4 regions of the Mesorhizobium sp. M0037 genome follow, and region 3 is predicted to be linked to each of the others. Evidence: predicted binding sites of a transcription regulator. Region 3 holds the regulator's gene; each other region holds the start of a gene.
What was found. Region 3 encodes PhoB, which activates phosphate uptake and scavenging genes when phosphate is short. Its sites were predicted from a motif close to TGTCATNNANCTGTCAT; they were not measured.
Positions count from the first base shown of each region.

Region 1: a site for PhoB is predicted at 4,968-4,984, ahead of NKJ78_RS14365 (esterase-like activity of phytase family protein). Genes of this name have one in related genera too.
Region 2: a site for PhoB is predicted at 1,873-1,889, ahead of NKJ78_RS16675 (bifunctional 2',3'-cyclic-nucleotide 2'-phosphodiesterase/3'-nucleotidase). Genes of this name have one in related genera too.
Region 4: a site for PhoB is predicted at 6,252-6,268, ahead of NKJ78_RS23410 (YdcH family protein). Genes of this name have one in related genera too.

Region 1 covers NZ_JAMYVB010000008.1:73,739-81,591, forward strand. The annotation lists gene NKJ78_RS14350 (MFS transporter) at 1-849, shown strand, start outside; gene NKJ78_RS14355 (MATE family efflux transporter) at 853-2,325, opposite strand; gene NKJ78_RS14360 (L,D-transpeptidase) at 2,524-3,312, shown strand; gene NKJ78_RS14365 (esterase-like activity of phytase family protein) at 3,391-4,866, opposite strand; gene NKJ78_RS14370 (ferritin family protein) at 5,091-5,405, shown strand; gene NKJ78_RS14375 (LacI family DNA-binding transcriptional regulator) at 5,433-6,458, opposite strand; gene NKJ78_RS14380 (Gfo/Idh/MocA family protein) at 6,654-7,685, shown strand; gene NKJ78_RS14385 (sugar phosphate isomerase/epimerase family protein) at 7,682-7,853, shown strand, end outside.
Region 2 covers NZ_JAMYVB010000010.1:62,402-70,254, reverse strand. The annotation lists gene NKJ78_RS16675 (bifunctional 2',3'-cyclic-nucleotide 2'-phosphodiesterase/3'-nucleotidase) at 1-1,771, opposite strand, end outside; gene NKJ78_RS16670 (NAD(P)/FAD-dependent oxidoreductase) at 1,913-3,178, opposite strand; gene NKJ78_RS16665 (5-formyltetrahydrofolate cyclo-ligase) at 3,360-4,025, shown strand; gene NKJ78_RS16660 (Lrp/AsnC family transcriptional regulator) at 4,022-4,495, opposite strand; gene ald (alanine dehydrogenase) at 4,651-5,766, shown strand; gene NKJ78_RS16650 (outer membrane protein) at 6,042-7,274, shown strand; gene NKJ78_RS16645 (DUF1203 domain-containing protein) at 7,660-7,853, opposite strand, start outside.
Region 3 covers NZ_JAMYVB010000013.1:11,604-19,456, reverse strand. The annotation lists gene NKJ78_RS19665 (sugar ABC transporter permease) at 1-863, opposite strand, end outside; gene xylF (D-xylose ABC transporter substrate-binding protein) at 1,012-2,052, opposite strand; gene NKJ78_RS19655 (ROK family protein) at 2,318-3,553, shown strand; gene phoB (phosphate regulon transcriptional regulator PhoB) at 3,584-4,273, opposite strand; gene phoU (phosphate signaling complex protein PhoU) at 4,290-4,994, opposite strand; gene pstB (phosphate ABC transporter ATP-binding protein PstB) at 5,036-5,860, opposite strand; gene pstA (phosphate ABC transporter permease PstA) at 5,878-7,194, opposite strand; gene pstC (phosphate ABC transporter permease subunit PstC) at 7,191-7,853, opposite strand, start outside.
Region 4 covers NZ_JAMYVB010000017.1:43,487-51,339, forward strand. The annotation lists gene NKJ78_RS23380 (response regulator) at 1-897, shown strand, start outside; gene NKJ78_RS23385 (Stf0 family sulfotransferase) at 898-1,650, opposite strand; gene NKJ78_RS23390 (sterol desaturase family protein) at 1,731-2,861, opposite strand; partial or broken gene NKJ78_RS23395 (chloramphenicol phosphotransferase CPT family protein) at 3,036-3,586, opposite strand; gene NKJ78_RS23400 (lytic transglycosylase domain-containing protein) at 3,601-4,458, opposite strand; gene ispG (flavodoxin-dependent (E)-4-hydroxy-3-methylbut-2-enyl-diphosphate synthase) at 4,462-5,715, opposite strand; gene NKJ78_RS23410 (YdcH family protein) at 6,003-6,182, opposite strand; gene NKJ78_RS23415 (YdcH family protein) at 6,422-6,625, shown strand; gene NKJ78_RS23420 (IclR family transcriptional regulator) at 6,650-7,465, opposite strand; gene NKJ78_RS23425 (transporter substrate-binding protein) at 7,621-7,853, shown strand, end outside.

The DNA of each region.
Region 1 (7,853 bases), on a different contig from region 3:
GGCGTCGGCGCGGGAACCGGCACGGCCTGGCTTGCCGAGTTGATCGAGGGTAAGGACAAATCGCGCGCGGCAATCATCGCCACCAGCACCAACTTCGTTGGCCTTGGCCTCGGCGCGCTGGCATCGGGCCTGCTCGCCGAATATGCGCCCTGGCCGTTGAGACTAACGTTTGCGGTCTATCTTGCCTTGCTCGTGGTGGTGACGCTGTTGATCTGGCGCACCAGGGAAACCGTTTCGCGGCCGGGAAGGCTGGCCGATGTTTCGCTGCGGCCGCGGCTGTCGGTGCCCGCTGATATCCGCGCCGCTTTCGTGGCGCCGGCCGTCACCGGCTTCGGCGCCATGGCGCTGGTCGGCTTCTATGCAGCCCTGGCGCCGAGCATCCTGGCGCAGCAGCTGCATGTGGCCAACCATGCCGAGGCTGGCGGGCTGTTCTTTGAACTGTCGATCGTTGCGGCCGCGACCATTCTGGCCACGACCCGACTGTCCAGTCGCGCCGGCATGCTGGCCGCGCTGGCGCTGATGATCCCGGCCGTAGGGCTGATGGTTGCTGCTCAGTTTTTCGCGTCGATGTCCCTGATGGTTGCCGCCACCGCTGTGTGCGGCGTGGCGGCGGCGCTCGGCTATCGCGGCGGCCTGCAGGTGGTGAGCCAGATCGCACCTGCCGAGCGTCGCGCCGAATTGGTGTCGGCGTTCTTCATCTGCTGCTTCTGCGGCAATGCGCTGCCGGTGATCGGCATTGGGCTGCTGTCGAGTTGGGCCACTCCGACGACGGCAAGCCTGGCCTTCGCCGGTATGATCACGCTGTTCTCTGTCGTAGCGCTGGGGTTCGGCGTCAAATACGCGCGCTGAGCCTCACCCGCTTGGCGTCCCGGGCGCCATGTTTGCCCGTCCGCGCGGGATGCCGAGGCCGGTGTCGGGCGGCTCGCCGGCGGCCGGCCGGTCCTCGATCATGTGCATGGTGCGCCAGCGGCCGAAGCGATAATAGGCGGCGGCCAGCACCAGCGAGGTGACCGATCCCGCCGGAAAACTCCACCACAGCGCTTCCTCGCCGATGTAGCTCCTGAAGAAGTAGGCAAAGCCGGTACGCACGACCATCACGGAAATCACCAGAATGATCAGCGGCGGCATCACGGCACCGGTGGCGCGCACGGTCGCGAACAGCACGATGGTGACGCCGAACAGGATGAACGACCAGGACGCCACCTTGTTGATGTGGGCTGCAATGTCGATTGCGGTGCTGTCCCCGCTAAGGAACAGGCCGAGTACCGGCCTGTCGAAGAAGAACAGCAGCGCCACCAGGGCGCCGGTGAGCACCAGGTTGAAGCCGACGCCGGACGCCGCGATCCGACCGATGCGGTCCCACCGCCCTGCGCCGACATTCTGGGCCGCCATCGACGAGACTGCGGCGCCGATCGCCAGTGCAGGCATCTGGATATAGGTCCACAGCTGCGCCGCGATGCCATAGGCGGCGGCGACCTGCGAGCCGTAGGAGTTGACGATGCCCATCACGGTCAGCGCCGCCGCCGAAATGACGATCATCTGCAGGCCCATCGGCACGCCCTTGAAGACGACGATCCTGAGCAGCGCCGGATCCGGCCGCAGCAGAGCGAGGTTCGCGCCGGCGAGCCGCAACGGATGCTTTCTGGCATAAAGCACGACGAGGATGGCGATCACGCTCACCGTCTGGCCGATCAGCGTCGAGGTGGCGGAGCCGGCGATGCCGAGCTCGGGGAAGGGGCCGATTCCGCGAATGAGCAGCGGATTGAGGATGATGTCGAGCACGACGGCGAGCGCCATGAAGAAGAATGGCGTGCGCGAATCACCCGCACCGCGCAGCACCGTCATGACGAAGGACAGAAGATTCATCATCGGCACGGCGACGAAGATGATGCGCAGATAGGAGCGCGCCAGCGGCAGCGCATCGGGCGGGGTGCCCAGTGTGTTGAGGATGGCGTCGACCCAGATCCAGCCGCAGACGGCGAAGATAGCCGAGACGAGGAAGAAGAAGCTGGCGCTGGTGCCGACGATGCGCCGCGCCTCGGGCAGGTCGCGGGCGCCGACCGATTGCGCCACCAGGATGGTGGCGGCCATGCCGATGCCGAACACGGTGCCAAGAATCAGGAACAGCACCAGATTGGCGTTTGAGGTCGCCGTCAGCGCCGATTCACCGAGGAAGCGGCCGACCCAGACGGCGTTGATCGAACCGTTGAGCGACTGCAGCACATTGGAACCGAGCACCGGAAGCGCGAACAACAGCAGCGTGCGAGGGATTGGGCCGCTGGTGAGATCGCCGGTGCGCCGGCGCGGTAGTATTTTTTCGTCCATGGGCTGTTCGGCGAAGGTTCATCTCAAAGTCCGCCCGGCAATGATCGCCGATTTAACGGACAAGGTCGATGCGGCATTGGAACATGCCACCTGGCGGCTTCACGCTAATCAGTTCTCAAAACATTCGGAATGGGATATGGGTCGTCGCCGCGTGGGGTCGCATATCCTGTTGGATATGATGAATAGGCTGGGGGGATCATGTCCGACAATCCGCTTTTTTCCGAGCGCCTGAACCGGCGCGCGTTTCTTGGAATATCCGCTTTGGGTGCCGCTTCCATGGCGCTTTCAGCCTGCACCACGACCGACGTCGTGGTGCCGCCAACGCCCGCTCCGGCGCCCGAACCGGCTCTGGGCGATGCCGCCACCATGTATTCGGCGCGCGTCGATGAGGGCTTTTCATTGCCGGCAATCCCCGTGGCCAAGCTCGATCCGAAGTTCGTGCGCCAGATCGTGGACGATCCGACCGGCGAAAAACCCGGCACGATCGTCGTCGATACATCCGAGCATTTTCTCTATCTGGTGCGCGATGGCGGCAAGGCAATGCGCTATGGCGTAAGCCTCGGCAAGGCCGGGTTTGGCTGGACCGGCAGCGCCGTGATCCAGGCGCGCAAGAAATGGCCGGTGTGGACGCCGCCGCCGGAAATGATCCAGCGCCGGCCGGAACTGGCGAAATACAAGGACGGCATGCCGCCCGGACCGCAGAGCCCGCTCGGCGCGCGCGCGCTCTATCTGTTCCGCGACGGCAAGGACACGATGTACCGGCTGCACGGCACGCCGGAATGGGATTCCATCGGCAAGAACGCGTCGTCGGGCTGCGTGCGCTTCATGAACCAGGACATCATCGACCTCTACAGCCGGGTCAACGGCGTAGCCCAGGTCTATGTGCGCCCGAACCTGTCGGCCGCGGGCAAGATCATGGCTGTGTCGAGCCGGACCGCCGAGCCGATCGATGCCGGCGTGCCAAGGGATGCGGAGATTTTGAAATAGGTGCCTTCACGGCATCGCTGATCGCCGACAAACGGTTAGAGGCGGACGCGCCGGGCGCGTCCGCCTCTCCGTATACGGCTACTTCTTGGCGAGGCCCGGAAGCGTGACCTGATAGACCAGGAACATGGTGTCGACATCGGCGCCGTCTTCGGCCTTGTAGGGCGCGCCGACCTGAAAACCGTCCTCGGTGAGAAAGTCGTTATCGTTGCCGACGAACAGGAAATAGTCGTCGGGCAGCGCCGGATCGAGCACGCTGACCACCGACATTGCTTCCCACTTCTCCGACAGATTGTTCTTGTCGTTGGGCTTGCCGTCATGCAGGCCGAAACGGCCGAGTTCCTTGTTGTCGTTGATGTCGATGAACGGCGTCAGCTTGGCCGGCGTCACCGAGGGGTCGAGCACGCCCTTGGGCGCCAGCGGCTTGTCGGCGGCATCGAAGGCGCCGCCGGCAATGTCGGTGGCGCCAGAGACGTCGACGACGAAAATCTGGCGCAGCAGCGAAGTATCGCCCTTCACCCCCTGGCCGTTTCCGCTGTCGCGCGCCAGCATCAGGAAGGTCTTGTCGGACAGCGCCACGATTTCGCTCTGCGCGGCGACCTTGGTCTTGTCCTTGGCGTCCTTGAACACCGGCAGCGGCACGGCATATTCATGCACCAGCTTGAGATGGGCCGGGTCGGAGGCGTCGTAGACCAGCGCGCGGGTGTTCTGGCGCGTCGCGGGCGAATCGCCGCCATCCTGGCGGGGCGCCGACTGCAGCACAGTAATCAGCGACTTGCCGTCCGGCGTCAGCGCCATGCCTTCGAGGCCTTGATTGTTCTGGCGGCCGGTTTCGGGATCCTTCGGATCGGGTTCGGCTGCACCGGGGCCCGGATTGTCGGAGGCGAAGTTCGGCGCGCCCTTGCGCATCGGCACCAAAGCGGCGGGCGGCTGCGTTGCCGACAACAGATGGCCGTCGGCCGAGAAGCGGTAGATGTTGGGGCCGTATTCGTCAGAGATGAACATGGTGCCGTCGGGCAGCCGCGCGATCGCCTCATTGTCGAGCGCCAGCTTGCCATTGGCCTCGGGCAGGATCGGCAGGTCGCCATTGGCCGCGCGCAAGCCGTTGAGCGGATCGAGACCGGTGGCGTCTGCGCCCTTGTCGTCGGTGAGCAGCAGGGAATCGGCTAGCGTCGCCTTGACGCCGGTCCTTTCCTGGCCGGCGGTGGGCGTGGCGCCCAGTGCGGTCGGCGTGAACTCGATGCGAATAGTGTTGAGCCGCGGCCGGTAGTCGGTGGTGACGACGACATTGTAGCCGCGATCCGGCAGCAGCCACAGCGAACCCTTGTAGCCATCCGCGCCATGGGTCCAGCTTGCGGCGTCGATCGACATGCCGGAGCCGGAGCCGAAGGTCTCGCCGAACTTGTCCTTCTGATCGGCCGGAATGCGGCCGACGCCGACCAGGCCCTTGTTGACGAAGCCGCCAACGGTGGCGGTGCTGTCGGCAAGGGCAGGGGTCAGGGCGCTAAACAGCGCCAATGCGGCGCCGAGCGACACGGTTCGGTGCAGATTTTTCATGGGATAACCTCTTTGTGACGGAACGGGCCGGAACGGCCGGATGACGAAGCCGCCGCAATCGACGATGCCGCGCCCACCGATGAGCGGTCTAGGACGCGAAGATGATAGTTGCGTGACAGACCGTGTCGCACGCGCTCCGGAACCATTTTCCAGCCTGATCCGTTGCACGCGAGCCCAAGCGTCGCCTGCGATGGCCGGTCGAGCCCCGGGCCCAGGAGGGATAAATGGGTTTCGATCAGTATCACGAGCCACCGGAAGAACTGACGCAGGAGGTGCGGACCTTTGCCCGCATGATCACCTCGTTGATCGAAGAGGCCGAGGCGATCAGCTGGTACGAACAGCGCATGTCGGTCGAGAAAGACCCTCAGGCCAAGGCGATCATGAAGAACGCGCAAGGCGAGGAGTTCAAGCATTTCGGCATGGATCTGGAATTCCTGCTGCGCCAGAAGAAAGACTGGCGCACGGAACTGAAGGAAATCCTGTTCACCACCGGCGACATCGTCAAGGCCGGCGAGCGGGGCGAGAAGAAGGTGGATTGAGGCCCGCCGGCCTTCCTCCGCGGCGGATCAATCGCTGTCGCGGGCGATCAGCTCCAGCGGCCAGACTTCGCGGATGATGCGCGGACCTTCCGGGCCGGCAAAGGCGGGAAGCGAGGCCAGCAGCATTTCGGCCAGCCGCCGGCCCATCGGCTCCAGCGACGGACGGAAGGCGGTCAGCGCCGGCGAGAAATAACGGCAGAGCGGCGTGTCGACGATGACGATCACCGCGATGTCGTGGCCGGGCCTGATGCCCATCTCGGCCAGTGCCTTGCAGCCGCCGAGCGCCATTGCGTCATTGTTGAAGATGATGGCTGTGGGCCGGTCCTTGGAGAGCATCACGCGCGGCGTCACCTGGTAGCCTCCGGCCTCGTTGATGAAGCCGTCGGCGATCAGGCCGGGGTCGACTTCGATGCCATGCCGCCCCAGCGCCTTGCGGTAGCCGTCGAGGAACAGGTAGCCGAAGTTGAGATCCAGCGAAGGGCGGATGGCGGCAATGCGGCGGTGGCCGCGCGCGACCAGCCGGTCGACGGCTTCGTCACCCGCCCTCTCGAAATCGATATCGAGCGAAGGATAGGTGTCGTCGCCGGATTGACTTCGGCCAAGCGTGGCGAAGGGAAAGCCAGCCTTGCTGAGATAGTCGATCCGATCGTCTTCCCGCCGTGTATTGGCCAACACGACCGCGTCGGCTCGGCGCGTCTCAACCACGCGGCGCAGCCTCTCCTGCTGATATTGGCCGGGCTCGCCCATGACGACCATCAGATCCAGGTCATCCTCGGCCAGTCGGCCCTGCAGACCGATCAGGAACGGGATGAAGAACGGTTCGCCATATTGCTGGTCGCCCGGATGCGGCTGCAGCATGAAGGCGATCGAATGGGTGGTGCCTTGCCGCAGACTGCGGCCGGACTGGTTGGGCGAATAGTTCAATTGCTTGGCGGCGGCGAGCACGCGCTGGCGGGTGTCGGCATTGACGTCGGCGCGGCCGTTCAGCGCCCGCGACACGGTGCCGATCGAAATGTTCAGGTGACGCGCAAGGTCATGGATGCTGGACGCCAAGGACAGTTCTCCCCCTGTCTTGGCTAGCACCGGCTGCCGCCCAGGCCAAGGCTTCGGGATGATTTTTCGCTGGCAGCCGATTGACATTCTACGCCATCGGGTGTGTTCTCGTAAACGTTTACGGAGAAACGTTTACGGTGATGCCGGAAATGCCGTGACATTCGGTCTGGAGGGACCGGACGGGAGGAATGCCGGATGATGAATGCCGTCCTCGTCGGCTGTGGTGCGATGAGCAAGGCCTGGCTCGATGCCGCGAGGCAGATCGACGGGCTGGCCATTGTCGGCCTTGTCGATCTCGACGCCGAACGGGCGAAGGCGAGGGCGCACGAATACGGGCTCGACGGCGCGGTAATCGGCACCAGCCTCGACGCGGTGCTCGACCAGACCAGGCCCGACGCGGTGTTCGATGTCGTGGTTCCAGCCGCCCGGCGTGATGTCGCCTTTGCCGCCTTTGCCCATAATTGCCATCTGCTGACGGAAAAGCCGCTGGCCGATACTCCGGAAAATGCGCGCGCCATCGTCGATGCGGCGCGTAACGCGGGGCGCGTCCATGCGGTCGTGCAGAACCGCCGCTATGTCGCAAATGTCCGGCGCATAAGGCGCTTTCTCGACTCCGGCGCCATCGGCAAGCCAACCAGCATCCATGCCGACTTCTTCGTCGCGCCGCATTTCGGCGGCTTTCGCGAGGAGATGGCGCATGTGCTCTTGCTCGACATGGCGATCCACACATTCGACGCCGCCCGCTACATGGTCGCAGGCGATCCCGCCGGCGTCTATTGCCAGGAATGGGATCCGGCGAATTCCTGGTACCGGCAGGGCTCGTCGGCCAGCGCTATCTTCGATCTCGGCGGCGGCAAGCGCTTCACCTATGCAGGCTCCTGGTGCGCGGCGGGCTTCCGCACCAGTTGGGAGAGCACATGGCGCATCGTCGCCGAGCACGGCAGCCTGCTCTGGGACGGCGAGGACGGACTGAAGGCCGAGGTTGTGTTGTCGGTCCGCGACGGCCTGTTCGACCTGACCCAGCCCATCACAGTACCGCCGCTCGATTCCGCCGACCGCGTCGGCGGTCATCTCGGCATCATCAAGGATTTCATCCACGCCATCGAGACCGGCAGCGAGCCGGAAACCCGTGGCAGCGACAACATCAAAAGCCTGGCCATGGTTTTTGGCGCCATCGAAAGCGCCGAGACCGGACGGCGCGTCGCAATCACACAGGAAGCATCATGATGCCAAACCCGCTTCTCGACATCCGTATCGGCACCATGGTGCGGGCCAATCTCGAAGACCCGGCCGCCTACATCAAAGAGATTCTGCCGCTCGGCTTCGAGAGCATCCAGCCCTTCTTCTGGCAGACGCTGGGCGGCAAGGATTTGGCGCGGCTCGCCGGTGAGATTG
Region 2 (7,853 bases), on a different contig from region 3:
GGTTGGTGTCCGGCGCCTCGTAGATGATCTTCGAGGCATTGATGTCGGGGAAATTGCCGCCACCGCCGGCGCGGTAATTGTTGGTGGCGACGACGAATTTCGCTGCCGGATCAATAGGCTTGCCGTCGAAGCTGAGGCCGACGATGCGGTTCGAGCCGGCATTGGCGACGCCACCCTTGGCATCGTATTTCGGCAGCTGCGACAGGTCTATTCCGTAGCTGACGCCATCGATCACATCGAAATTGTAGGACGGGAATTCGGTGTCGATGAGCGCCTGGTCGGCCTTGCCCGGCTCGATCTTCCTGAAAATGCCGGCCGACATTTCCAGCCATTCCTTCACTTGCGCGCCGGTGATTTCGACGGCGCGCACCGTGTTCGGATAGAGATAGAGGTCGGCGACGTTCTTGATGGCGAGGTCGCCCACCGGCACGTCGGTATAGTAGTCGGCGCCGTTGCGCCCGCCGGCCTTGAAGGGTGCTGCCGCCGACAGCAGCGGCACATCCTTCCACTGCGTGCTCTTCAATATGTCCTTGAGGTACCAGCTCTGCGCCTGGTTGACGATCTGCACCGACGGATCGTCGGCGACCAGCGCGAAATAGGAATAGAGCGGCGCCGAGGTCTTGCCGACCGGTCGGCGGACATAGGCAAGTGTCGCCTCATGGTCCGCCTTCAGCGCATCGACGACGCGCTGGTCGTCCGCCACCGTCGGCTTGTTTGCCTTGTCGACGCGCTGGTAGATCGGCCTTGCCTCCGATGTGGCCGAGGCTACGCGCCATTTCGATCCGTCCCGTTCCAGAAGCAGATCGATCAGTCCCATATGCGAGCCCCAGAAACCGCCCATCACGGCGGGCTTGCCCTGCAGCGTGCCTTTCTCGGTGTCGACGCCTTCGAGCGCCTGAAAATCCTTCTTGCCGGGGAAGACCAAATGCTGATGGCCGGTGAACACCGCATCGATGCCTTCGACGCCGGCGACGAAGAAGGAGGCGTTCTCCATGCCGTCGCCCTGCTTGATATCGATGCCGGAATGCGAGAGCGCGATGACGATGTCGGCGCCCTCCTCCTTGATCTGCGGAACCCAGGCCCTGGCCGCCTCGACGATATCGCGCGTCCTGACATTGCCTTCCAGGTTCTTCAGGTCCCAGACCATGATCTGCGGCGGCACGAAGCCGATGATGCCGATCTTGATCGGCTGCTCGGCGCCCGACCCGTCCTTGATCTTCTTGTCGAGGATGACATAGGGCTTGAGGTAGAGCTTGTCGTCGCGCGGGTTGGCGGCAAGCTCGGTGCCGCGGATCAGATTGGCGCAGACGAACGGGAAATTGGCCCCGGCCAGCACCTTGTCGAGGAACGACAGGCCGTAGTTGAACTCGTGATTGCCGAGCGTCGAGCATTCATAGCCCAGCAGGTTCATGCCCTTCATGATCGGATGCAGATCGCCTTCCTTGAGGCCCTTCTCATAGGCGATGTAATCGCCCATCGGATTGCCCTGCAAAAGATCGCCATTGTCGATCAGCATCGCATTGGTGGCTTCCTTGCGCACCGCCGCGATCAGTGAGGCCGTCCGCGACAGGCCCATCGTGTCGTTGGCTTTGTCTGCGTAGTAGTCGTAAGGCAGCACATTCACATGGATGTCGGTGGTCTCCATAATCCTCAGATGCGCCTGATTGGCCTGCGCGCGGGCGGAAAACGGATGGAGCATGATCAGCGCCCCGCTGGCGGCCGTACCGGCAAGAAAACTACGGCGGGAGACGGGGTAATTGAGATGCGGCATTGGTTTTCCTTCCCAGCGACGTGACAAGATCCCAGCCCCGGGCGGAAGCTTCGCGCCGAAAACCGGCCATGTCCATCGGGAAGTCAGTCGATCAGCAAAAGGTGACGGCTGGATGAATATCCTTGGCCGCGGTTGAGAACCTCAGCCCTTGTCATCGTCGCCCTGGGTGATCAGCCGCGCGCTGCGCTGGCCGGTGAAATAGATCCATAGCCAGCTAAGCGACACCGAGAGCCGGTTGCGGAAACCGATCAGGAAGTAGATATGCGCCACGCCCCACAGCCACCAGGCAAGCCATCCCGTGAGCTTGATCGAGCCGAAATCGATCGCGGCTGCCCACTTGCCGATCGTCGCCAGGTCGCCGGCATGTTTGTAGCGGAAAGGCCGCGGCGCGCCATCGCCGGCCAGCCGCGCCCTGATCGTCGCGGCGACATGCTTGCCCTCCTGCTTGGCCGAGGGCGCCACGCCGGGCACCGGTTTGCCGTCCGGCCGCAAGACATGCGCGGTGTCGCCGATGACGAAGATTTCAGGACTGTTCGGCACGGTCAGATCGGGCTCGACCATTACCCTGCCCGCCCGGTCCACCGGCGCGCCCAGCCACTCTCCCGCGGGGGAAGCCGCCACGCCGGCGGCCCACAGGATGGTTCGCGCCGGCAGATGCGTATCGCCAAAGACGACGCCTTCGGCATCGAGGCGCGTGACGGCGCGGCCAAGCTCGACCGTGACGCCCCGCCGCTCCAGCGCCTTGCGCGCATAGTCGGACAGCTTTGGCGCGAAATTGGCGAGGATCCTGTCTCCGGCCTCGACCAGCACCACACGCGCCTCACGCGTGTCGATGTTGCGGAATTCGCCGCGCAGCGTTTCATGCGCGAGTTCGACAATGGTGCCGGCAAGCTCCACGCCGGTCGGGCCGCCGCCGACGATGACCAGTGTCAGCAGTGCCTGGCGCTTGGCCGGATCGGTCTCGCGCTCGGCCTGCTCGAAGGCGAGCAGGATGCGCCGCCGAATGGTGGTTGCGTCTTCGAGCGTCTTCAGCCCGGGCGCGAAAGGCTCCCATTCGTCGTGGCCGAAATAAGCATGACGCGCGCCGGTGGCGAGCACCAGCGTGTCGTAGGGAACAGAACTGCCGTCCTCAAGCAGCACGCGTTTGCCTGGACGGTCGACGCCGGTGACGTTGCCGAGCAGGGTCGTCACGTCCTCGCGCTTGCGCAGCAGATGACGGATCGGCCAGGCAACTTCCGAGGTCGCCAGCGAGGTGGTCGCCACCTGGTAAAGCAGCGGCTGGAAAAGGTGATGGTTGCGCTTGTCGACCATGGTGATGCGCACGGGTGCGCCGGCCAGCGCCCGGGTGAGTTCGAGACCGCCGAACCCTGCGCCGACGACAACGACATGATGGCTGGTTTCACTCATCGCATTCACCCCTGTTTGTCTCTCTTTATCTAGTGATTTTTGTGCACCGCAACAATGTCGCGGCGCGCTAGACTGCCGCGCGTAAGGCTGCCCAGGACTCGTCGCCGGATGTCGCGAATGCCTATGTCGGCAAGCCTGGACGGGTATAGCCTTGCAGGGGCTGGAACCACGGGAGTGAAGCATGGCCAACGACGATGACAAAGATCGCAAAGGGCGGGCGCAATATTCTTCGCCGCCTTGCTTCATGCACGAACTCGATCCGGAATTTCGCGCGCCATTGACCGACTGGACCGATGTGCGCCGTTGGCGCAAGGCCGAGCGCGAGCGTCTGATCGCGGCACGGTTGGCGGTTTCGGCCGATGCGCGGGTGGCGATGTCGCGGGCTATCACCGAAGGCCTCGACGCGGCAATCGGCGACATTGCCGGCCGCATGGTCAGCCTGTACTGGCCGTTTCGCGGCGAGCCGGACCTGCGGTCGTGGATGGCGTCGATCAACCAGCGCGGCGGCCGCACGGCACTGCCAGTCGTCATCGAGAAGGGCCAGCCGCTGATCTTCCGCGCTTATGTGCCTGGCGACCGGCTGGAAAAAGGCGTCTGGAACATCCCTATCCCCGCCGAAGGCGACCCGGTGCTGCCCGACGTCGTCATCTCGCCGATCGTCGGCATCGACCCGCGAAACTACCGCCTGGGCTATGGCGGTGGCTTCTTCGACCGCACGCTGGCTGCCATGCCGTTCAAGCCATTGGTCATCGGCGTCGGCTACGAACTGCAGCGCATAGCCACCATCTACCCGCAGCCGCACGACATCCCAATGGATAGGCTGGTGACCGAGACTGCTCAGGGCTAGGCCAGTTCCGGCTTCATGCCCATCGCCGTGCGATCGACGATCTCGCGCAGGGCAAACGACGAATTGATCTTGGTCACGTGCGGCATCGCCGACAACCACTCCTTGTGGATGCGCTCATAGTCGACCAGATCCTTGGCGGCGATGCGCAGGATATAGTCGTATTCGCCCGACATCAGGTGGCACGACAGCACATTCGGGCAGCGCTTGATCGCCGCCTCGAAATCCGACAGCGTCTTTTCGAACTGCCCCGACAGCGATATGTGCACGATCGCCGTCATCTGGTGGCCGAGCGCTGCATTCGAAAGCCGGGCGTGATAGCCGCGGATGGTGCCGGATTTCTCCAGATTGTCGAGCCGGCGCGAACAGGCCGATTGCGACAGGCCGACCCTTTCAGCGAGCGCCGCATTGGGTATGCGCCCATCCTTCTGCAGTGCCTCGAGAATGGCGATATCGATCCTGTCGAGCGGCATTTAGAGTGATTCCTGCGAAAATTATGCAATTTCGCGCAACGATTATCGAAACACGTCACCTCGCGCAAGCGCATTCGCAAACACCTGCGCAACGATTCGTGGTTCACTCGGTTGATACAGGGAACGAGCCCGAAGGGCCGGATCAGGAGAAGACTATGCGCGTCGGCTGCCCCAAGGAAATCAAGAACCACGAATACCGAGTCGGCCTGACGCCGGGCTCCGTCCGCGAATATGTCGCGCATGGCCATGAAGTGCTGGTCGAAAGCGGCGCCGGCGCCGGCATCGGCGCCGATGACAATGCCTACCGCGCCGCCGGCGCCACCATCGCCAGGACCGCCGCCGACGTGTTCGCCAAGTCCGACATGATCGTCAAGGTCAAGGAGCCGCAGCCCAACGAATGGGCGCAGCTGCGCGAGGGCCAGATCCTCTACACCTATCTGCACCTGGCCCCGGATCCGGAGCAGACCAGGGGCCTGCTCGCGTCCGGCGTCACCGCAATCGCCTATGAGACCGTAACCGACGACCGCGGCGGCCTGCCGCTCTTGGCGCCGATGTCGGAAGTTGCCGGCCGCCTGTCGATCCAGGCCGGCGCGACCGGGCTGCAGAAGGCCAATGGTGGCCGCGGCGTGCTGCTCGGCGGCGTGCCCGGCGTACTGCCCGGCAAGGTCACGGTGCTCGGCGGCGGCGTCGTCGGCCTGCATGCCGCCCGCATGGCGGTCGGCCTCGGCGCCGACGTCACCATCATCGACCGCTCGATCCCGCGCCTGCGCCAGCTGGACGACCTCTTTACCGGCCGCGTCCACACCCGCTACTCCACAGTCGAGGCGCTTGAGGAAGAATGCTTCTCGGCCGACATCGTCGTCGGCGCCGTGCTCATCCCGGGTGCTGCTGCACCCAAGCTGGTCACTCGCGAAATGCTGTCGGGCATGAAGAAGGGCTCGGTGCTGGTCGACGTCGCTATCGACCAGGGCGGCTGCTTCGAGACTTCGCACGCCACCACCCATGCCGAGCCGACCTATGAGGTCGACGGCGTGATCCATTACTGCGTCGCCAACATGCCGGGCGCCGTGCCGGTGACCTCGGCGCACGCGCTCAACAACGCGACGCTGCATTATGGCCTGCAGCTGGCCGACAAGGGCCTGAAGGCACTGGTCGACGACCACCATTTGCGCAACGGCCTCAATGTCCACAGGGGCAAGATCACCAATCGCGCCGTCGCCGAAGCACTCGGCTATGAGCTGGTCGAACCGAAAGTGGTTCTGGCTGCCTGACCAGACGCCTTAATCGACTCAAGCAGTTCTGCCTCCCTCACCCGCCGGTTGCGCCGGCGGGTTTTTTATTGGCCGCGTGCTCACAAATTGCGGGCTCTAAGGCAACATCACGGCGAAACGGCCCGGCTTGGCGGTGCTTTTGCCTGCCGATGTGGCATTTTTGTCATTCCAATATTGGCGAGCGTCCTGTTAGAACACGGACGGGTTTGTTCTTATGCTAAGGGGCTAAAATGTTCATCTCTGCTAAATCCGTTCTTCTCGGGGCCGTTTCGGCAATGGCTTTGATATCGGTAGCGCATGCCGCCGATGTTGTGCAGCCGGTGGAAGAACCTGCCGGTTTCAACTGGAGCGGCGCCTATGTCGGCATCGGCGGCGGCTTCGGCGCCACCGTGCATCGCATCAGCGTCGACCCGGTGATCGACTTCAACGGGATCGGCGGCAACGGCGTGTTTGGCGAAATCACCGCCGGCTACGACTATATGGTCTCCGAGCGCTTCCTGCTTGGCGGCTTCATCGACGCCAACATCGGGAATATCGGTCCGTCGATCAGCCTTCCGGGCGCTGATATCGACCTGACGAACGCTTATGGCTTCGACGTCGGCTTGCGCGCCGGCTATCTCTTGAACCCCGATACACTCGGCTATGTGCTCGGCGGCTACACCTGGAACCATTTCAAGCTCGAGGGTTCGGGCTTTGCCGACGGTCTCGATTTCACGGAGAACCGTGGCGGCTATGTCGTCGGCGTTGGCATGGAAACCGTGCTGCGCGGCAACTGGACGATTAAGACCGAGTACCGCTACGCCAACTATGGCGACGACTCGGTGGCTGACCTCGGCATTATTGGCGGCCCGGGAACCTCTCTGGATGTCGAGCCATCCAGCCACACCTTCCACATCGCGGCCAACTACCGCTTCGGCGCCCAGAATGGCGGCGGGGCCTCGTTTGCTGCTCCGACCTACAACTGGACCGGCTTCTATGTCGGCGGCGCGCTTGGCGCCGGCACGGTGGTACATGACCTGACGCTGGGCGGTGCCCTCGAGTTGGATGGCATCGGTGGCGAAGGCGTGTTCGGCGAGGCGAGCATCGGTTACGACCATGATTTCGGCGGATGGGTCGCCGGCGTGCTGCTTGATGCCCGCTATTCCGGCATTCGCTCGAAGCTGGATCTCTTCGGCGGCTCCATTAAGGGCGATGCCGACTATGGCTTCGATGCCCTGGCCCGCATCGGCGCCAAGGTCAACGAGTCGACTCTGGCCTATGTCATCGGCGGCTATAGCTGGCAGCATTTCGACCTGCATGCTTCGCCTGGCGGCGACATTACCGACTGGGGTTCGAGCGGCTTCTCGATCGGTGGCGGCCTGGAAACGGCCGTCTCCAGCAACATGACGCTGGGCCTCGAATACCGCTATTCGCAGTATGAGAAAGAGGATTTCGGTTCGGGCGGCTTCCTCACCGACGAGCCTTCTTTCCAGACCGTTCGCCTTGGCGCGAAGTATAAATTCAACTAAAAGCCGCTCCGGCAACGTCAAAGCCCGTCGGTCAATTCCGGCGGGCTTTTTCTTTGCGCAAAATCTTAACATCGGCATTGAACAGGCTGACGGACAACAAAAAAGCGGAGCCAAAGCCCCGCTTCCTCGGTTGTCGAGATCCCCGCCGGTTCATCCGCGGTCGGCAAATCCATCGACACTCATGCTTTAACGGACGAATGCGAAGGGAGTGCGACAGCGCACCGGCAATCGGCGCGCCGCCACGCCGGCGACGATCGCGGACGCTATGTGAAGTGCTTCACATCAGGCAATCGAAAAACATGCGCAGACAGGGATGCCAACTTGACGGCTCGTGCCGTCACACGGTTCCCAACTGCCCGCCAGACCACCGGCGGGCATCTTTTTGTCAGACACGCTCCATGCGGCACTGATAACAATTGTTGCGCACCGAGCGGACGTGGACATAGGCGATGTCATCGCGCTCAAACAGCGTCTCTGCCCGCGCCGCAATGGCGCCCGTCGGGATGACGCCGCCGCTGCCATAGACGATACGGTCATCGGCACCATAGCCACGCACGATATAGTCGCTGCTCTCAAGCA
Region 3 (7,853 bases):
ATGGCGATGCCATGCGCGATGAACAGCCCGCCTTCGGGAACGGTGATGCCGTTCTGCTGTGCGTACTGGCGCACGATGCCGATCGGCCATGGATAGGAATTGCCGATCCACACGGCGCCGAGGATGGCCGCGCAAGCGACCACGCCAAGCAGGGTCTCGGCCCAGACGGGGCGCAGTGGAAAGCTGAAGCGCTTGCGCTGCGAGCGACCGTTGAGCAGCGCGAAGGCGACCGCCGCGCAGGCGACGATGCCGACGATCCAGCTGGCAGCGGCGCCAATCGAGCCGCGTGGTCCGCCGCCCATCAGCTGGAAGGTGGCGTCGAGTGGCGCGACCGTGCGCCCGCTGGTGATGAGCCATGCCATGCCACGCCAGACCAGCAGGCCACCAAGCGTCACGATGAAGGCCGGAACCTGCATATAGGCGATGATGAAGCCCTGGAACGCGCCGATCAGCAGACCAAGCACCACGCCGGCGGCAAGCGCGACGATCCAGAGCCAGGGGTTTCCAAGCTGGAAGCCGATGACGCGAATCAGGAATTCGGCCTGTGCCACGCCCATGATCATGCCGATCACGCCTTCGACGGAGCCCACCGAAAGGTCGATGTTGCGCATGACGATGACCAGTACCATGCCGGTCGCCATGATCGCGACCGAGGACGTCTGCACCGACAGGTTCCAAAGATTGCGCGGCGTCAGGAAAAGCCCACCCGACAGGATATGTATGCCGACCCAGATGACCAGCAGCGCGCCGACCATGCCGAGCATGCGCGTGTCGAGCTCGGTCGCTTTCAGGAACCGGGCGACCGCGCCGAGTTCAGACGCTCGTGCCGTATCGGCCTGCGGATTTGAGGTCGTGTCGGTCATGATGTCCTCCAGCGGCTTGCCGTCTGGCGCGGATGCCGGACCACAGCCTAGAAGTTTGCCGCCGATGGCGGAAACACACAATTCTCGTAGAGAAAACGCCCCCGCGGGGGCCCCCCCCGGGCCGCCTAATTTCTTCAAGTCGTCGAGATCAGTTGCAAGCCGCGACGCTGCCGGCGGCGACGCCGGTGCAGACTTCGTCCTTCTTGATCCAGCCGGCGTCGATGACGACGTTGAGGTTGTCCTTGGTGATCGCGACGGGGGTCAGGAACAGCGACTTGACGGTGTTGCCGCCAGGCGTGGTGAAGTCCTTGGCGCCGGCAATGTCGCCCGTCTTCTTGCCATCGGCAAGCTGCGAGGCGATCTCGGCGGCGTTCTTGCCGAGTTCGCGCGCGTCCTTCCACACCGACACCGTCTGCGTGCCGAGCGCGATGCGGTTCAGAGCGGCATGGTCGCCGTCCTGGCCCGAGACCGGAACCGTTCCGGCAAGGCCCTGCGCCGTCAGCGCGGCGACAACGCCGCCGGCGGTGCCGTCATTGGCCGCAACCACGGCATCGACCTTGTTGTCATTGGCGGTCAGGAACTGTTCCATGTTCTTCTGGGCATTGGCCGGCAGCCAGCCATCGGTATAGGCCTCGCCGACATTCTTGATCTTGCCCGAGTCGATGGCTTCCTTGAGCACTTCCATCGAGCCCGAGAACAGGAAATCGGCATTCGGATCCGAGCCCGAGCCCTTGATGAAGACATAGTTGCCTTCGGGCTTCGCCTTGAACACTTCGCGGGCCTGCATGCGGCCGACTTCCTTGTTGTCGAAGGTCAGGTAGAAGACGTCCTTGTTCTCGATCAGGCGGTCATAGCCGACGACCGGAATGCCTTCGTCCAGCGCCTTCTGCACCGCCGGGCCGATGGCCGAGGCGTCCTGCGCCAGGATGATCAGCGAGTTGGCGCCCTGCGAGATCAGGCTTTCGACGTCGGTCAGCTGCTTGCCGGGATTGGACTGCGCGTCGGCGGAAATGTACTTGTCGCCGGCAGCCTCGATCGCCGTTTTCATCGCCGCCTCGTCGGTCTTCCAGCGCTCTTCCTGGAAGTTCGACCACGACACGCCGATGACCTTGTCCTTCGCCTGCGCGACCGACATCAGCGCCAGCGACATGGCGACACCCGCCAGCATGGCGGCTGCAAATCTGTTCATCATAATCCTCCCTGCGCCGGGTGCGGCGCGACAAAACTGGCCCGAGGGCCGGCACACAGAGGCCCTATTTTTTCGAGCCTCGAAAAAATACTGGTTCAATGATAAGGCGCTGTCAACATCGATTCTGATGGATTCTGATGGCCTTGCCGAATTTTTTCGAGGTCCGCAATAAACAATGACAGGGCTGCCGGCGTCTGCCAATATTTGGCTGGTGCCGTCGAACGCCTTCACTATCATGAGGCGCGAGGAGGCCGGGAGGAAACAAATGTCGGTTGGAATCCGCCACGACGATCTGCGCCGTCGCAACCGTGCCATGGTGATTTCGGCCGTGCGCCGGGCCGGCCAGCCGTCGCGGACCGAGATTGCGGCGACCACCGGCCTCAGCCACTCGACCATATCGGCAATCTCGTCTGATCTGATTCAAGAAGGCGTCCTGATTGAAGGCAAACCTGGCGAGACAGGCGCACTGAGACGCGGCCGGCCGCAGGTCGGCCTTGGCCTCAACCCGGAAGCGGCGGCGGTGATGACCGTCGTGCTGTCGCTCAATTTCCTGTCCGTCACCGTCATCGACTATGCCGGCCACGTCGTCGCCGAGGAACAGCGCCGGCTGGACACGCTGACCAAGCCGTGCGACGAGCTGATTGGCGAATGCGTAGCAATCGTCCGGCGGCGGCTTGAGGATCCCGACCTCGATGTCCAGAGCATCGCCCGCATTGCCATGGGCATCCAGGGCATCACCGATTCGCAGGCGCGCGCCATGCTGTGGTCGCCAATCACGCCACTGACCGACATTGCCTTCGCCGACATGTTGGAAGTGGAATTCGGCATTCCGGCCACCATGGAGAACGACTGCAATATGATGGCGGTGGCGCTGCAATGGCGCCAGCCCGAGCGCTACCGCGACAACTTTATCGCCATCCTCTTGTCGCACGGCATCGGCATGGGACTGGTGCTGAAAGGCGAACTGTTCACCGGCACCCATTCCTCGGGCGGCGAGTTCGGCCACATGATCCACCGTCCGGGCGGCGCGCTCTGCCGCTGCGGGCGGCGCGGCTGCGTCGAGGCCTATGCCGGAAACTACGCCATCTGGCGCAGCGCCAAAATGATGGGCGAGGATGCCGAGCCGGTCGATATCGGCGACGCTGATATGCGCGCACTCGCCGCGCGCGCCCGCGAAACCGATGGCCCGGAGCGCGAAGCCTATCGCAGGGCCGGTGAGGCGCTCGGCTTCGGCCTCGGCAGCCTGTTTGCTCTGATCGATCCGGCACCCGTCGCCATGGTCGGCGTCAGCGCCGCCGCCTTCGACCTGATCGAACCGGCATTGCGCGAAGCGATCGCCCAGACCGCCGGCGGCCAGCACTCGAAATCGATCTCCTTCGACACCGAGCCCAACGAGCTGCCGCTGATCCGCGAAGGCTGCGCCATGCGCGCGCTCGGCTTCGTCGACCAGGAGATTTTCGCGCCGGGCATTCAGGCGAAATCCGGCAAGCATGTCGCCTGAATGGCCGGCAACGGCGCGACGCGCAGCATCCTAGTCTTCCCTGATAGCGTAGCCGGCGCCGCGAATGGTACGGATGACATCCGGCATGCGGCCGTTGTTGACGGCCTTGCGCAGCCGCCCGACATGCACGTCGACGGTTCGCTCGTCTATATAGATCGTCTCGCCCCAGACATTGTCGAGCAGTTGGCTGCGCGAGAACACGCGGCCGGGATGGCGCATCATGAATTCGAGCAGCCGGAACTCGGTCGGTCCGAGCCTGATCTCGCTCTTCTTGCGGTAGACCCGGTGCGATTCTCGATCGAGCACGATGTCGCCGACCTTGAGCACGCTCGACAGCACTTCCGGCTTGGCGCGGCGCAGCAGCGCTTTCACGCGCGCCATGAACTCCGGCGTCGAGAATGGCTTGACCAGATAGTCGTCGGCACCGGTGGACAGGCCGCGCACGCGGTCGCTTTCCTCACCGCGCGCGGTCAGCATGATGATCGGCAGCCGCTCGGTTTCGGGCCGCACTCTAAGCCGCCGGCAGAGCTCGATGCCGGAAACAGCCGGCACCATCCAGTCGAGCACCAGGAGATCGGGCACGTTTTCCTGCAGGCGGATCTCGGCCTCGTCGCCGCGTGTCACCACCTCGACCTGATAGCCTTCGGATTCGAGGTTGTAGCGGAGGAGCACGCCTAGTGGCTCCTCGTCCTCCACGACCATGATGCGTGGCGCGATCATAGGCAGTTCACCCTCATCAGGCCGGCGTGGCCATCGCCGTCTCGTCCTGCTTCGGACGATTGGCGGGCAATTGCTGGCCGGTCAGCACATAATACGCATTTTCGGCGATGTTGGTGACATGATCGCCGATGCGCTCAAGATTCTTGGCGCAGAACAAGAGATGCGTGCAGGCGGTGATGTTGCGAGGGTCTTCCATCATGTAGGTCAAGAGCTCACGAAACACGGACGTGTATTTGACGTCGATGCGCTCGTCGTCATTCCTGAGTTTTGCAAGCGCTGCCGCATCGGTGGCGGCATATTCCTCGACGACGCCTTGCACCTGGATCAGCACCAGTTGCGCCATGGCGTCGATGGAGTGCGAGAGGTCGCGCGGCGTGACGCTCAAGCCCACGGTGCCGACGCGTTTGGCGATGTTCTTGGCGAGGTCGCCGATGCGCTCGAGGTCGCCCGCCATGCGGATCGAGCCGACCACGGCGCGCAGATCGTTGGCCATCGGCTGGCGCTTGGCGATCAGCGTGATGGCGCGGTCGTCCAGTTCGCGCTGGCGCGCATCCATGATGGCGTCGTCGGACACGACACGCTGTGCCAGCGCATTGTCCGAATTGAGCAGCGCCCTGGTCGAGCCGCTGACCATCGAGCCTGCCAGATCGCCCATGTCGCGGATCAGCTTGCTGATCTGCCCGAGCTCTTCATCGAAGGAGGCGACGGTATGTTCACCCATGATCTTGGTCCTCGTGCCTGAAAATTCACCCGCCGGACGGCTCAGCCGAAGCGGCCGGTAATGTAGTCCTGGGTGCGCTTGTCGTCGGGGTTGGTGAACATCTTGTCGGTGGCGCCCTCCTCGACGAGATAGCCGAGATGGAACATCGCTGTACGCTGCGACACGCGCGCCGCCTGCTGCATCGAGTGGGTGACGATGACGATCGTGTAGTTCTGGCGCAGTTCGTCGATCAGCTCCTCGACACGGGCGGTGGCGATCGGATCAAGCGCCGAGCAGGGCTCATCCATCAGGATCACTTCCGGCGACACGGCGATGGCGCGCGCGATGCACAGGCGCTGCTGCTGGCCGCCGGACAGGCCGGTGCCGGGCTCCTGCAGGCGGTCCTTGACCTCGTTCCAGATCGCCGCCTTCTTCAGGCTCTGCTCGACGATCTGGTCCATGTCGGACTTGCGCTTGGCCAGCCCATGGATGCGCGGGCCGTAGGCGACGTTCTCGTAGATCGACTTCGGGAACGGATTGGGTTTCTGGAACACCATGCCGACGCGGGCGCGCAGTTCGACGACATCGATGTTCTTGTCGTAGATGTCGTCTTCATCGAGCGTGATCTTGCCGGTCACCCGCGCCGAATCGATGGTGTCGTTCATGCGGTTGAGGCAGCGCAGGAAGGTCGACTTGCCGCAGCCGGACGGGCCGATCAGCGCCGTCACCTGGTTCTGACGCACGTCGAGATTGACGTCGAACAACGCCTGCTTCTCGCCGTAGAAGACGCCGACCTTGTCGCCGCGCATCTTGATGACTTCGTTCGACTTGGCGTTCATTTTGTCGCCCACTGCATTCTCAAGGGACTGTTCGGTCATGATGTTCATACCAAATTGCCTTTTTTCTACCAGCGCCGCTCGAAGCGGCGCCGGAGCACGATCGCGGTGATGTTCATGGCCATGAGGAAGACGAGCAGGATGATGATGGCGCCGGACATGCGCTCGACAAAAGCGCGCTCAGCCTCGTTTGCCCACATATAGATCTGCACCGGCAGCGCGGTCGCCGGATCGAAAGGCGTCGCCGGATAATCGGTGACGAAAGCGACCATGCCGATCAAGAGCAGCGGTGCTGTCTCGCCGAGCGCACGCGCCAGGCCGATGATGGTGCCGGTAAGGATGCCTGGGGCGGCAAGCGGCAGGATGTGGTGGAACACCATCTGCATCTTGGAGGCGCCGAGGCCGAGCGCCGCCGAGCGGATCGACGGCGGCACCGCGGCGAGGGCGGCGCGCGTGGCGATGATGATGGTCGGCAGCGTCATCAGCGTCAGCACCAGGCCGCCGACGAAGGAAGCCGAGCGCGGCATGCCGAGGAAGTTGATGAACACGGCAAGGCCAAGCAGACCGAAGACGATCGACGGCACCGCCGCGAGATTGTTGATGTTGACTTCGATCAGGTCCGTAAAGCGGTTCTTCTTGGCGAACTCCTCCAGATAGATCGAGGCGGCGACGCCGATCGGCAGCGCCAGCAAAAGCACGATCACCATCATGTAGAACGAACCGATGATGGCCACGCCCATGCCCGACGTCTCGGGCCGGCTGGAGGCGCCATAGCTGAACAGGCCGGTGTTGAAATGCTCGGCCATCGCGCCTTCGGCTTTGAGCTTGTTCATCCAGTCGATCTGCTGGTTGGACACCTTGCGGCGCGCTTCATCGACGCCAAGGTCGATCTGGCCCTTGAAGGCCGAGTCGAGATTGGCGGCGGCCAGGATGTCGACGTCACGCGTCGTGCCGATCACCGACGGATCGGCGGAGACGATGTCGCGCAGCTGGACCCGCGCGCCTTCCGACAGGAAGCCCTTGAGCTTCAGCATCATCGGCTTGTTGGCCGGATCGATGCCGAGCTTGGCCACCAGCGCGTTTTCGGCGAGCTTGGGATAGTTCGCCTTGATCAGCACGGTAGGGTCGGTGGCGCGCTTGCCGGAGGGATCGATCACCTTCTCGTCGAAGGTGACCGGCAGCGTCACCGTCGTCTGCCAGAAGGCGGTGTAGCCTTTCGAAACGATGGTGATCAGCATGATGGCCAGGAACGCCAGGCCGACCGAGATCGCAATCACGCCATAGATGCGGAACCGGCGTTCGGCGGCATAGCGCGCCCTCAGCCCGATGTCGCGGCGCGGACGCGCGACGGCGCCCGCCATCGTGTCCAGGGGGATGTCGGTCATTCGTACTGCTCCCGGTACTTGCGCACGATGTAGAGGGCGACGATGTTCATCACCAGCGTCAGCGCGAACAGCGTCAGGCCGAGCGCGAAGGCGACCAGCGTCTGCGGCGAGTTGAACTCGAGGTCGCCGGTCAGCTGGTTGACGATCTTGACGGTGATGGTCGTCATCGCCTCGAACGGATTGGCCGTCAGATTGGCGGCGACGCCCGCCGCCAGCACGACGATCATCGTCTCGCCGATGGCGCGCGACGCCGTCAACAGGATGGCGCCGACGATGCCGGGCAGTGCCGCCGGCAGGATCACCCGCTTGATCGTCTCGGAGCGGGTGGCGCCGAGGCCGAGCGAGCCGTCGCGCATTGCGCGCGGCACCGCGGTGATGATGTCGTCGGACAAAGAGGACACGACCGGGATCAGCATGACGCCCATCACCAGACCGGCGGTGAAGATGCTCTGGCCCTGGATGAAGGGCGAGCCGCCGGTGAGTGCCGCCGACAGGTCGCGCAAGAACGGTCCGAGCGTGACAACGGCGAAGATGCCGTAGACGATGGTCGGAATGCCGGCCAGCAGTTCCAACGCCGGCTTGACCACCGAGCGCACACCGCGCGAGGCATATTCGGACATGTAGACCGCCGACATCAGCCCGACCGGCACTGCGACCAG
Region 4 (7,853 bases), on a different contig from region 3:
ATCGACGACAACCCGGTCAACCGCGAGATCTTGCTGGAACAGCTCAGAAGCTGGAGCTTCGACTGCGCGGCCGCCGAAAGCGGCGCCGTTGGCCTCGCCTTTCTAGACCGGGCCAGCCAGCTCGGTGCTGCGGTCGACTGCATCATCCTCGACTACCAGATGCCCAGCATGAACGGCGCCGATGTCGCCAAGGCGATTTCCGCCGACAGCCGTCTCTCCGCCATCCCGGTGGTGCTGCTGACCTCGGTCGATCAGGTCGATTTCGGCAAGATGGTCATCGATTTCGGCATCGCCGCGCATCTCACCAAGCCGGCACGCTCGGCCATCCTGCTCGGCACCGTCATCTCGGCCATCCAGAAAACGCGGGCCCAGATCGGCAAGGCCCAGTTCGTTCGCGAGCCGGTTGTCACGCAGGCCGCACCCACACCGCCTGCCTTCACCGTCATTCGCGGCCCGGTGATGCCCGTGGCCGCGACACTGGAATCGACTGTCACGGCAAACGGCCCGATCGATATTCTTATCGCCGAGGACAATGACGTGAACCAGCTGGTGTTCGGCCAGATCCTCAATGGGCTTGGCCTCAGCTACCGCATCGCCAGCAATGGCCGCACGGCCGTAGAGATGTACCGGGCGCTGCGGCCGAAGCTGATCCTCATGGACGTCTCCATGCCGGAGATGAACGGCTACGAGGCGACCCGCGCCATCCGGGCGGCGGAGGCAGCGAGTGGCAATCACACACCAATCATCGGCGTCACCGCTCACGCACTGAAGGGCGACCGCGACAAATGTATCGAGTCCGGAATGGACGACTATCTGCCCAAGCCGGTGTCGCCCGACCGCCTCGGCAGCAAGATCGGCACATGGCTCAGCGAAACGGTCGCGGTAAAGAGGGCTTGATCAAATCGCCGCGTCCAGACGATAGCGGCGCATCCAGTCCAGACTAATCTCGTCCGAGAGCTTGGCGGCGCCCGGCTTTACGTCGGCGGCATTCGGCGCCGGAACGCCCAAGGCCTCGCAGATGGATGCCAATGCCGCTGCCGGATCGGCTGACAGGCGCTCATAGCCGATACGCAGCGGGACGATCCCCTGCTCAGCGAACCAGACGTTCCAGGCCGCGTCAAAGGCTTCGAGTTCGGCAAGCTCGCGCTGGATCCGCTTGAAGTCGTAGCGGGGTTCCTGCGGCGGTGCGGCCCGTTCGATCTCGGTTCCGTCGGGCGCGATGTGCCAAAGCCAGGTCTGCTCGGCCTTGATCAGCGACACCGCCTGCGCCAGCTTGTTTTCGCGAGACAGGTGGATGTAGAGGACCCGCCCAAAGGCTTTTTCAAACCGCGCTTTGTCCGAAGACAGGTCTGGGTAGATCCGGTCGACGATCGCCGAGAGTTCATCCAGGTTTTCCCGCATCAGGCGCAGGCCGAAGACGCTTGTTCCGCCCCTTCCCGCGCTGATTGCCGCACCGAGATAGGCGAGGTCGAAATCATGCGCGCTCATCGTCTCGGGATGCGGCAATTTCCACTCTTCTGCCCATTCCGCTTTGTCCTGCCGCCGGTAGAACGAGTGCGGATCGCCGGCTGTTTTCGTCGAGGCCAGAAGGCCGCACAGCAAGGTGCTTCCGGTTCTCGGCGTGCCGCAGATTATGTAGCCGTCACGCATCTCGGGGCTCTGTCGCTTGTCATGGATTGGGCTAACCTCGCCAGGCGCGGTGACACGCGCGCTTCGCGAAGGACTCCAGTCTAGCCGCGCCGGAAGGGATAGAGGAATTGCTGCCAGTATCCGTTCGGAACGGGATGTCCGTGAATGCCGTAGCCGTTCGGCCAGCGCCCTTCCGGCATATGATGGGTACCGAACAGCCGGTCGAGCAGCGGGAAATGGATGGCGAAATTTACGTCGATCGCTTCTTTCTCGAGGCCGTGATGCCAGTGGTGGTAACGCGGCGACACCAGCACCTTTTCGACTGGACCGAAACTGGTTCCGATGTTGGAATGGATGAAAGACGAATAGACGTAGACGATCAATATATACGTCTGGATAGCCGATTCATCGAACCCCAGCACGAACATCGGGGTTGCCGTCAGGCTGCGCAGCATGATGATTTCCAGGAAATGCATGCGCGCACCGGCAATCCAGTCCATCGACTTGGCGGAATGGTGCACGGCATGAAACTTCCACAGCCAGGGAATGCGATGAAAGGCCCGATGCACCCAATACTGGGCAAAGTCGGTCAGGAACATTACCGCCATCAGTTGCACCAGCCACGGCAAGTCGTGGACCCAGGCGCGCACCGAACCAAGGGCGCCCTGTGCATTGACGAAGTTGGACGGCGCCAAGGTCAGGTAGGTCAAAATCTGCACCAGCAGCGATGAGACCAGATAGTAGAACAGGTCCTCGCGCCATTCGTCGCGGAACACGGTCTGATCCTTGTTGCGCGCGAAAAGACGTTCGAGCGGGACGAACAGCACACCCATGAACAAGGCGTTCAGGATGAAGAAATCGAGCCCGAAGAACACCCCGTCGATGTGCAGTTGATGGCGCACCGGAAGCATGCCGACCAGCGACGCCAGCAGCACAGTGAACATCGCCGCCGCGCCGAGCGTCTTTTGCCTGCGCAGCGTCATGCTGAGGATCGCCAGGATATAGCCGGAGATGAGGACGAAATAGAGCACCGGCTTGAAGAACAGCATCTGGTGGATGGGGGCCAGATCCGGCATCGATGTAAGCGACGGGTAGCGCAGCACGATGACCATCAGCAGGGCGGTGACCCCGGCAAGCAAGCCAATCGAGCCGGACAGCCAGCCAGAACCGAACGGCCGTTTGGCGCGCGGCGTTTCAAGTTCACTTACAACGCGTCTAAGGAAATTTGCCACCGCCCCCTATGCCCCGCCTTTTTGACAATCGCAAAAAGCTCTCGTCGGAGATATCGACTCTTTTGCTACAGCAGGGCTCATTAATATTTAATCGCCACGACCCTGCACATGACGGGTGACTATCGCTTTTGGGCGATTGGAAGAGCTATGATTGCAACAAAAGAACACCGGCCACTATAGTCGGAATCTTTCCTGGATGCGACGGGCGCATTCAAGCGGCGTCAGCCGGCTGGTGTCGACTTCGAGGTCGTAGTCCATGCCGTTGTGGACGCGTCCATATTGCCAGCGCGCCAGGCCGGGCAGCCTGTCGGCGCGCGCGGCCTTGCGCGCTTCCAGCACCTCCAGCGGCGCCATGACGCCGACCAGATGCAGGTCAAAGCTCGACAGCAACTCGACATACTCCGCATCTCTTCATTGAAGATCACGTCGTCGACGATGAGATTGTTGCCTTGCCCGGCCATGGCGGCGATGGCATGGCGCATGCCGCGCATGGCTCGCGCGCCGACCGGCCCGCTCCTGATCACCACCGACGGCTTGCCGTCTTCCAGCACGGTCTCAAAGGAAAACCCGTCGGCATGATCCTACAGCGCCGGCGGCAGCATGTCGATGAAAGCATCCATCTGGACATGCAGGAACGGTTCAGTGGCGATCGTTTGCAGCGCCCTGGCGATCGAGCTTTTGCCGGCGCTGCCGACGCCATTGAGCAGGACGATTTTGGCCGTCATGTCGCCCCCTCGGCCTATCGGTTGCGCACGACGATACAGGCGCCGCCGACGCTTTGCAGTTTCTGGCAGATGACGTTGGCGGCGGCACGGTCGTCGACGCCGATCCTGACGGCGTAGATGCCGCGTCGGCCGATCGGCGTGCGCACCCGGCTGACCACCGGGTCACGACCGGAAAGCAGCGCCGGAAACCGGCTCCTGACCCGCAGCCACTGATTGATGGCAGCTCCCCTGCGGAAATTGCCGGCCACCTGGACGCCCCATGGCTTCACATTGATCGACGCCATCGCCACGGTTCTCGACATGATCACCGGCAGCTTGCGGCAGGCGACGGCAAAGCCGGTTTTCGCGTCGAGCGGCTCGACCGTCCCGGCGTAAGCGCTGTCGGAAAACTTGTCGACGGGTTCGCCCATGACGTCGAAGACGTAGCTCTCGGTCTCCATCGGCAGGAAGCCGCCCGAACCCAGCCAGCGCGACACCCGGTTCTCGCCGGCATTGTAGGCGGCCGCCGCCAGGCCGAGATTGCCGTAGGCGAGCTTCATCTCGCCGAGATATTTCGCCGAAGCCGGGATCGCCTGCTCGATGTCGAAAGGATCGGCCAGCCCGCGCATCTTGGCGGTGCCCGGCATGAACTGGGCGATGCCTTCGGCACCGACCGGGCTAACCGCATTGGGATCGAAGCGGCTTTCTTTCCAGATCAGCCGGGCGAAGTAATCCTTCGGCAGGCCGTTCCGCTCGGCATGCGTCTCGATCAGGTCACAGACACGGCCGATCAATCGTTTCGCCGCCGAGCGCGATTGCGGTGGATCGGCAAGTGCCTGTCCGGCACCCAGCCCGCAGAGCAGGATCACACCGGCTTTGAGCAGCCCCCGCATGGCTCATTCGGCCGCGGCTTTGCCGTGCTGTCCAAACCGCTGCTCGATATAATCGGCAACCATTTTTTCGAAATCGGCGGCGATCGACGGACCGCGCAGCGTCGCCGACTTCTTGCCGTCAACGAAAACGGGCGCGGTCGGCGTCTCGCCGGTGCCGGGCAGCGAGATGCCGATATCGGCGTGCTTGGATTCGCCGGGGCCGTTGACGATGCAGCCCATCACCGCGACCTTGAGGTTCTCGACGCCGGGATATTTCTCCCGCCAGACCGGCATGTTCTTGCGCAAATCGGCCTGGATGTTCTGGGCGAGTTCCTGGAACACGGTGGATGTCGTGCGGCCGCAGCCGGGGCAAGCGGCCACGATCGGCACGAACTGACGGAAGCCCATGGTCTGCAGCAGTTCCTGCGAGACCTGCACCTCGCGAGTGCGATCGCCATTCGGCTCCGGCGTCAGCGAGATGCGGATGGTGTCGCCAATGCCTTGCTGCAAGAGGATGCCCATGGCAGCCGACGAGGCGACGATGCCCTTGGATCCCATGCCGGCTTCGGTGAGGCCAAGATGCAGCGCATGGTTGGAGCGCGTGGCAAGCTCGGTATAGACTGCGATCAAATCCTGCACGCCACTGACCTTGGCCGACAGGATGATCTTTTCGCGGGCGAGGCCTATCTCTTCGGCCATTTCGGCCGACAGGATCGCCGACTGCACGATCGCTTCGCGGGTTACTTCCTGCGCCGTCAGCGGAAAGCCTTGGCGCTGGTTCTCGTCCATCAGCCGGGTGAGCAGCTCCTGATCGAGCGACCCCCAATTGACGCCGATGCGCACCGGCTTGTCATGCCTGATCGCCATTTCGACGATCGCTGCGAACTGGCGGCCCTTCTTGTCCTTGAAGCCGACATTGCCGGGATTGATGCGGTATTTGGCCAGCGCCTCGGCGCAGGCTGGATGGTCGGCCAGCAGCTTGTGGCCGATATAGTGGAAGTCGCCGACCAGCGGCACATTGATGCCGAGCCGCTCGAGCCGTTCGCGGATGCGCGGCACGGCGGCGGCGCTCTCGTCACGATCGACGGTGATGCGCACGATCTCGGAGCCAGCGCGATGCAAAGCCGCAACCTGCGCGACGGTTTGGTCGATATCGGCCGTGTCGGTGTTGGTCATCGACTGCACGACGACCGGCGCGCCGCCGCCGACGACCACGCCGCCGACATCGACGCCGACCGATGTCCGGCGCGCAAAGGGGGAGGAAAAATACCCGGTCATGCCGGCAGCCTCTTGATCACCCGAGCGACACACGTCCACGTCGACGCACGCTCAATCAGCTATCAGCGCATAGCGCTGAGGTTCGGGCATGAGGTGGAGGAGCAAAGATGGCTTGTCAATGGCGACAGACAAGCAGAGCCGCCAAATCGCAGCAGCGCGGCGACCCCACAGACGGGTTTCGCCGGCCAACAGTATCGGAATCAGTAGCAAAAACAGGCCTCCGGCGGCATGTCGCCACCGGAGCGATAGTCACGCGCCAAGGCGGCGCGTCTAATCCTGGAAGGGCGTCAGTGTCTCGTCGGTTTCGCCTTCAGTTTTTCAATCTCGTCCTTGAGTGCCAGCTTGCGTCGCTTCAGATTCACGATTTCGAGGTCGTCGACCGATGGATGGTTCATCGCATCGTCGATCTCGCGTTCGATATCACCGTGTTTCCGCTGCAACTCATCAAGATGGGATGCAAGAGACATGATTGGTTCTCCCTTTCATGGTTTCCTCGATTGCAGCCGTCAAAGGCACGTCCACCGCAGGTCGCATCTGTGACGGCACCATGACAGTCTGCCACCATCCGGCTGCGATGTCGAATGCTGCGTGGTAGCATTCCACGACAATGTGATATGTGATATTGGCTGCGCGCCGGCGGCAATTGATGCCGCCCCCGCCCAATCATGCCCATTGCCGGGCGCCGCAGACATGCAGACGGTAGAGAATGTCCGACCAGGAAAAGGCCGATGTCCGCCTCGAATTTTCCCGCCTGAAGCAGGAGCATGCCGATTTCGACGCGGCCATCAATGCGATGATCGCCATGGGCTGCGACCCCTTGCAGATCCAGCGCATGAAGAAGAAGAAGCTTTTCCTCAAGGACCGGCTGATGGCGCTGGAAGACAAGATCATTCCGGACATCATCGCTTAGCCGACGGCCTCGGGGCCTAACTGCTCACCCCGCTATCGACAGCCGCGCCGCGCGATGGCGCAGCAACGTCAGCAATTCGTCGGTCTTCTCCGCTGAAGTGTCGATCGGCACCACCAGGCACATCGTCGCCTCGACCTTGCCGGCGGCCGCGAAGACAGGGGCGGCCAGGCATTTGGTGTAGGCGTCGACCAGCCCCGAAGTGATGCAATAGCCGGTCGTTCTGGCCGTCGCGATATCGGCAATGAAGTCGTCGAACTGCAGCCTGCGGCCGTCGGGCAGCAAAAGGTCGTCTTCCGAGACCATGTCCTGGATGGCGGCCCTTTCCAATCCGGCCAGAAGCAGCCGCCCCGATGCCGTCCATGGCAGCGGGATCTGCAAGCCAGTGGCCGAGCTGATGCGGAACGGCCTGGTGCCGGGGCTGGAATGGACGATGGTATAGCGCCCGCTTTGCAGCATGCACAATTCGGAGGTCTCGCCGGTCTCGCGCGACAGATTGTCGACCTCCTGCCGGCCCCGCCTAAGCAGGTCGTTGCCCCTGACATAGTCCATCCCATAGAGGTAGAGCTTCTTGCCGAAATAGACCCGGTTGCCGTCGCCCTCCATCTCCAGGAGACCCGCATCGACTAGCGAACGCACCAGCGTATAGGTGGTGGAGCGCGGCGCATTCACCCCCTTGGCGAGATCGCCAATGCCGATGGCGCGCTGCGTAACATGCAGGAAGTCCAGGATCTCCAGCACCCGGTTGAGGCCCTTCTCGCGCGAGCCGGAGGTCTTGTCGGGCGTCGGGCTCTCGGCTGGACCAAGCTCCGCCCGATCCGTGAGTCCATTGCTGTCTTGCATAACTGATTCCTGATGTTAGTATCTGTCTTGTATAGGATACATATGTCTATTGTAAGAGACAATTCAGGTCGGCGACACGTGTGTCTGTAGGGGAACTCAAACAACAGGAGGTCGCAGTGAACGACGCATCCAAGCGAGATTTTCTGAAACTGGGCATGGCCGGGCTTGCAACGGCGGGCGTGATGACCGCTGTCAGCGCCGAAAAGGCGGCGGCACAAGCCGCATCCGACAGCGTTCTGCGCACCGCGCTTGACCGCGGCAAGCTGATCGTCGGCACCGGCAGCACCAACGCGCCATGGCATTTCGAAAACGATGCCGGCGAGCTAGTCGGCATGGACATCACCATGGGCCGCATCCTGGCCAAGGGTCTGTTCGACGATCCGAGCAA